Saccharobesus litoralis: one gene and its partner. Each later gene encodes a partner of the first gene's protein in a complex. Links are inferred from orthologs where the notes say so. Each region holds a gene or a part of one and is shown on either strand. Other genes may lie near its edges. The genes, in order: tsaE and tsaD.

Region 1 (3,159 bases):
TTAGTTTAGTGCAAGCGATTTATCGCCAACCAGCAAAAATGCTAGTTGTCTGCGGCGCAGGTAACAACGGGGGGGATGGTTTTGTCATCGCCAAGTTAGCCAAACTCGCTGGCTGGCATATCGATGTGATGTCTATGCCCGATTGCCCACCGTATAAAGGGGATGCACTAACCGCTTACAACGATTATATCGCGCTAGGCCGCAACGTACTGCCATCAGAGCAAATTCAATTTAACCAATACGACGTTATTATTGACGCCATTTTAGGCACAGGCGCACTAAGACCCTTGGCAGCCAGTTGGTCAACCATTGTCGATAACATCAATCAAGCCAGCGCATTAACCATTAGCGTTGATATTCCCTCGGGTTTAAATGCGACAACCGGTGCCATTTTAGGCAACGCGATAATAGCAGACCACACAGTCACTTTTATTGGTGTTAAGTCAGGCTTATTAACCGCCAAAGCGGCTGACCATGTAGGCACTCTGCATTTTGCAGACTTAACGGTGGCAAATACCTTTGAGCAACAAAATAAGCCTTATTATCGCCGCAGTGAATGGAGTGAGCTACGCAGCTTATTACCCGCACGTAAACGCGCCAGTTATAAAGGTGTATTTGGCCATGTTGTGTGTATTGGTGGTGACAAAGGCATGGCGGGGGCGATAAAAATGGCTGCCGAATCCTGCTTACGATCGGGTGCAGGCTTAGTGTCGGTTATTACTCACCCAGACAATGTATTACAAGTTGCCAACGGCCGCCCTGAACTCATGGTATTTGGTGTCAATGGCCTTGAGCAGACCAGTCAAGAGCTGATAGATAAAGCCGATGTGGTATTAGCAGGACCAGGTATGGGACGTACAGGTTGGGCTAATGGTTTAATGAGCCATATCTGTCGCCTAAATAAACCCATGGTGATAGACGCGGATGGCTTGAATTGGTTGGCTGAACATCCACACAAAAATACCCAGTGGATTTTGACACCACATACAGGCGAAGCGGCACGTTTAATGGCGCAAAATACCGACAAAATAGAGTTAGACCGTTACGCGGCCAATTACGAAATATCGGCTCGCTATGGCGGCATTAGTATTTTAAAAGGCGCAGGAACACTCATCACTTCCAGCCAGCAAACTCATATTTGCACTGCGGGTAACCCAGGCATGTCGAGTGCCGGCATGGGCGATGTGTTAGCAGGCATATGTGCCGCTATGCTAGCCCAACAACCAGCTCATCAATATTCAAGGTTTCAAGCCGCCGAATTAGCCGTTTGTTTGCATGCTGCTGCGGGGGATCTTGCTGCACAAACAGGAGAACGTGGTATGATAGCCAGTGATTTAATTGCACATATTCGAACATTGGTCAATCCGTAAGCATTGCGCTAGATGGTTTAATTCATCCAGCTCGCCACGAGACCAAGCATTTTAGTGGCTATGACAGAATTATACTTTGAACTTATTGATGCTGACGCAACCGTTGCGTTTGGCAAAAAATTGGCAGCTTCACTTGAAATGCCTTGTATTATTTATTTAGAAGGCGACTTGGGGGCGGGCAAAACCACCTTTAGTCGCGGTCTCATTCAAAGCTTTAATTATCAAGGCAATGTAAAAAGCCCGACTTACACCTTGGTGGAACCTTATGAGCTCGAGTCAGTCAATATTTATCATTTTGATTTATATCGCCTAGCCGATCCAGAAGAGCTTGAATTCATGGGCATACGCGATTATTTCAGTGGTAATAACCTTTGTTTAATAGAATGGCCGGAAAAAGGCGTCGGTTGGTTGGAACCTGCCGATATTCTGGTTAATATGCAATATGTTGACGACCATCGTGCGATCCGCTTAAACGCAAACTCGGCGCGCGGCGAAAAAATACTTTCGGCACTAACTTAAACACATTAATCATCATGAAAAAGTGGCTATCTCACAGTTTGATCTTTTTCAGTTTGCTTTTGACCTTTTGCGTCAATGCAGCGAACAAAATTAATGGTGTTCGAATTTGGCCGTCCCCCGACAAAACCCGTGTCGTATTTGATCTTTCCAACAAACCAAGCGTTGAACATTTCTTTTTAACCAACCCGAATCGTCTGGTGCTCGATTTTAAAGACACTGGTAAAGGGTTAGATTTAACCTCCGTCGCGGCCAAAGGCAAACTAGTTAAAAAGATCCGCTACAGCACGCCAAAAATAAAAAATAGTCGGCGAGTCGTGATTGAACTTGCTCAGCCACTCAACGCCAATATTTTCGCATTAGCCCCCACTCAACCTTATGGCGATCGTTTAGTGGTTGACCTAGAAGGCAAGCAAACCGTCAATCAACCGGTCAAAACCGCAACCAACACCACTAACCGCGATTTAATTATTGCTATAGATGCCGGACATGGTGGTGAAGACCCTGGTTCCATTGGTGCGAAAGGCAATTATGAGAAAAAAGTCACGCTGCAAATTTCCAAGCGGCTTAAAGCCTTAATTGATAAACAAAAAGGCATGAAAGCCGTCATGATCCGCACTGGTGATTATTATGTTGGCCTAAACAAACGCTCCGAACTGGCAAGAAAGAGCAAAGCTGACTTACTGGTTTCCATCCACGCTGATGCGTTTACAACACCACAACCTCGTGGGGCGTCGGTTTGGATGCTATCTATGCGCAGAGCCAACAGTGAAATCGGTCGCTGGCTTGAACAAAAAGAAAAACATTCCGAATTACTTGGTGGTGCAGCTGAAGTTATCAGTGACACAGCTAACGAAAAATATCTGGCTAAAGCCTTGTTGGATATGTCAATGGAGCACTCAATCGCCACAAGTTATGAGATAAGTAACAAAATAATTGGCGAATTGAAACGCGTAACTAAAATGCATAAAAAAGCGCCGCAAGCCGCGAGTCTTGCCGTACTGAAGTCACCGGATATTCCGTCTATCTTGGTTGAAACCGGCTTTATTTCCAACCCAACAGAAGAGCGCTTATTAAACCAGCGCGATCATCAGCAAAAACTAGCCAATGCGTTGTTTAAAGCCGTAAACAACTATTTCCGCGCCAATCCACCTGATGGAACATTGTATGCGTCCTTATACAATGAGCGTGAATATATTGTGCGGCGTGGCGATTCTTTGTCTGTGTTGGCCGCTCGCTATGATGTGAGTATTAATGCCTTAAAAAAAGCCAA
Region 2 (3,149 bases), 2.2 Mb from region 1 along the record:
CTGCTTTTTTTAGACGAACACGGCTGTCGATTAATTCAACGATATCGGTTCTAGCAATTAGGTCATCTAAAAAGGGGCGAGGGATGCGGCCAGCCATATTGGTTACTTCAGTTTTTAGCGATTGATTAACCCAGTTATCTTAGAGGGTTTTGCTTTTGTTGTCAGTCAGAAAAAACAAAACCGCAACGAGTGCGGTTTTGTGAAAGTCGTATTTGGAGAAAGGGTATTAGCTATTTAAAGCAGCTCTTACCTGCTGACTTACGGCACCCATATCGGCGCGGCCTTGGATCTGGGGTTTTAACACGCCCATGACTTTCCCCATATCTTGCATACCTTGTGCACCTGATGATGTGATGGCAGCAGATATCAATTCTTTAATTTCGGCTTCGCTTAATTTAGCAGGCAAGAAACCTTCAATTACTTCAATCTCGGCGGCTTCGTTAGCAGCTAAGTCTTCGCGGCCAGCATCTTGGAATTGGCTAAAAGAGTCTTTACGTTGTTTAACCATTTTGGTTAAAACGGCGATGACATCGTCATCATTCAGCTCTTTTTTCTCGTCGATCTCAATTTGTTTGATCGCGGCTAAAGCCATACGAATAGTTCCAAGGCGAGCTTTATCTTTCGCTCGCATCGCGTCTTTTTGTGCGTCCTTTAACTGGGCAATTAAGCTCATGAGTTGAATCTAATTCTTAGTAAAGACGAGTACGACGTGCGTTTTCGCGAGCTACTTTTTTAGCAGAACGCTTAACTGCAGCAGCTTTTTTACGCTTACGCTCAGAAGTTGGCTTTTCATAGTGCTCGCGACGACGAACTTCTGAAAGGATACCCGCTTTTTCACATGAACGCTTGAAACGGCGTAAAGCTACGTCAAACGGCTCGTTATCTTTTACCTTAATAACTGGCATTAAAAATCACCTCAAGGATGTTAATTTAAACTCGCTCTGCCTAAATAATGAACGAGTGACTAAAAAATGGTGCGGCATTCTAAACCCAAGGCCTTATGCTTGTAAAGCAACTTTTGTTTGAAAAAAATGCCAACGTCGCTAAAATGCGCGGCCAGCCTGTTTTAAGAGTGTAACTTATGCGAATTATCGGTATTGAAACTTCATGTGATGAGACCGGCATTGCGATTTATGACGATCAGCAAGGCCTGTTAGCCCATCAATTATATAGTCAGGTTAAGTTACATGCCGATTACGGTGGTGTGGTGCCAGAGTTAGCCTCTCGCGACCATGTGCGTAAAACATTACCCTTAATTGAAGCCGCGCTAAAACAGGCCAATTCATCCAAGGACGATATCGATGGTATTGCTTATACGGCGGGCCCTGGTCTAGTTGGTGCATTATTAGTGGGCTCAACCGTCGCGCGAGGATTAGGCTTTGCATGGCAAAAGCCTGTTGTCCCAGTGCATCATATGGAAGGACATTTGTTAGCGCCAATGCTGGAAGATGATGTACCTGAATTTCCTTTTATCGCTTTGCTTGTTTCTGGGGGGCATACTTTACTCGTTGAAGTACAAGGCATTGGCCAATACCGAATTTTAGGTGAGAGTATTGACGATGCGGTGGGTGAGGCCTTCGATAAAACCGCTAAATTAATGAATTTAGATTATCCAGGTGGGCCAAGGTTGGCCAAATTAGCAGAACAAGGTCAAGCTGGGCGCTATAAATTTCCACGTCCAATGACAGATCGTCCAGGGTTAGACTTTAGTTTTTCTGGGTTAAAAACCTTCACAGCTAATACATTACGCGCGGAAGGGGGTGTGGATAATGCAGATCAGCAAACATTAGCTGACATCGCCTATGCATTCCAAGAAGCCGCCGTTGATACCTTATTAATTAAATGTAAGCGAGCGTTAAAGCAAACAGGGCTTAAGCGATTGGTCATTGCTGGTGGGGTGAGTGCCAATGTCTTTTTACGTGAGCAATTAGCTGAGTTAATGCGTAAGTTAGGCGGGCAAGTGTATTATCCGCGTACTGAATTTTGTACCGATAACGGCGCTATGATTGCTTATGCGGGCATGCAAAGGCTTAAAGCGGGCCAAACCACTTTGGATGCAGTGGTTAAACCGCGCTGGCCAATTGAAGAGTTGCCTGCGGTTTAAGTTTTAGGCGGAGATCAAGGATCTTTTCTCTTCGCTTTTCTTTTTAATTTTCGTAAAGCGGATAGATGTTTTTCATCCATTGTTCTTTCATTGCCATCTAGTAAGCGTCGAATATTGGCGGTGTGACGGCCGACAATGAGTAAACATAGCATTAAACTTGGGTATACATAGTCTGGCTTTAAGAAGTAAACATATAGCGGCGCAATTCCCGCTGTGGTTATCGACGCTAAGGAAGAAAAGCGCGACTTGTATAAAACTGCGGTCCAAGTTGTCACAAGCAGTAAGCCCAAATCTAATCCCAGTGGAAGCATTGAACCAAATGCGGTTGCGACCCCTTTTCCGCCTTTAAAGCGGTAATACACAGGCCAAATATGGCCCATACAAGCGATAATCGCGATGATACCTAACTCAATTGGTGGTAAGCCAAGGAAGTATGAGCCATAAACAGGTATAACCGCTTTAAATGTATCGAATAAAAAGGTGAATGCCGCCGCTTTTGCGCCACCGATACGGTACATGTTGGTTGCCCCAGGGTTTCCTGAGCCATGTGTGAGTGGGTTGGGGGTACGAAAGAATACATGCGCCAAGCGAGCGCCTGATAATGAACCTATCAAATATGCAATGACCAGCATAGGCCAGAATAAATTCGTCATCAGTCCTGTATTTTTCCTTTTAGTAAAATAGGGTAAACTTGTCAGCTTAGACTCGCTACCACTTTTTGGCTGATTCTTATCTAACGATAACTTAGTTGATTGACTTGATTTTAATTAAGTCTTTGAGCCTTGTTGCCGCTTAATCTGCCTGAATATTTTATAAATGACACTTGCTCAGTTTTAACGCAGGCAAGAATAGCAAAGAATTTGACACTTCACTATGGCAATTGTTTTTATTGAGAACTTGAGCGTAGATTCCTGTATTGGTGTTTACGATTGGGAAAAGCGCATTCGACAAAAATTAATTTTTACGATTGAAATGGCTTGGCCTAACAAACCCGCCGCGCAAACCGATGATATCAACTTAGCATTAGATTATGCCAAAGTCTCGC

What was found.
Region 2: the proteins of tsaE (region 1) and tsaD are in contact, whole or in part, in a crystal structure (PDB 6N9A), measured with the Thermotoga maritima proteins. The link is inferred for Saccharobesus litoralis from one-to-one orthologs. Residues at the interface, in WP_004082108.1 of Thermotoga maritima: Leu37, Gly38, Lys46, Lys57, Val59, Lys60, Ser61, Thr63, Phe64, Thr65, Leu66, Met67, Val69, Pro71, Tyr82, Arg83, Leu84, Asp86, Asp88, Phe89, Asp93, Ile128, Asp130, Glu131, Arg134; in WP_004082750.1 of Thermotoga maritima: Cys10, Asp11, Arg49, His50, Leu82, Gly84, Gly135, Gly136, Glu154, Thr155, Leu156, Asp157, Asp158, Ser159, Glu162, Asp165, Lys166, Arg169, Leu170, Tyr175, Lys213, Thr214, Leu217, Tyr218, Gln221, Arg222, Asn324.

What each region holds. Positions count from the first base shown.
Region 1 is NZ_CP026604.1:5,227,108-5,230,266, forward strand. Bases 330-3,159 are described here. They hold tsaE (tRNA (adenosine(37)-N6)-threonylcarbamoyltransferase complex ATPase subunit type 1 TsaE), read left to right. Parts: upstream 330-1,430; coding sequence 1,431-1,889; downstream 1,890-3,159. Other genes in these bases: C2869_RS19770 (NAD(P)H-hydrate dehydratase), read left to right, coding at 330-1,370; C2869_RS19780 (N-acetylmuramoyl-L-alanine amidase), read left to right, coding at 1,904-3,159. In the rest of the region: more of C2869_RS19770, read left to right, coding at 1-329. UniProt on the Escherichia coli protein: Required for the formation of a threonylcarbamoyl group on adenosine at position 37 (t(6)A37) in tRNAs that read codons beginning with adenine.
Region 2 is NZ_CP026604.1:2,994,895-2,998,043, forward strand. What follows is about bases 273-3,092. They hold tsaD (tRNA (adenosine(37)-N6)-threonylcarbamoyltransferase complex transferase subunit TsaD), read left to right. Parts: upstream 273-1,081; coding sequence 1,082-2,104; downstream 2,105-3,092. Other genes in these bases: C2869_RS10715 (GatB/YqeY domain-containing protein), read right to left, coding at 273-673; rpsU (30S ribosomal protein S21), read right to left, coding at 690-905; plsY (glycerol-3-phosphate 1-O-acyltransferase PlsY), read right to left, coding at 2,119-2,757; folB (dihydroneopterin aldolase), read left to right, coding at 2,978-3,092. Also shown: dnaG (DNA primase), read right to left, coding at 1-97; more of C2869_RS10715, read right to left, coding at 227-272; more of folB, read left to right, coding at 3,093-3,149.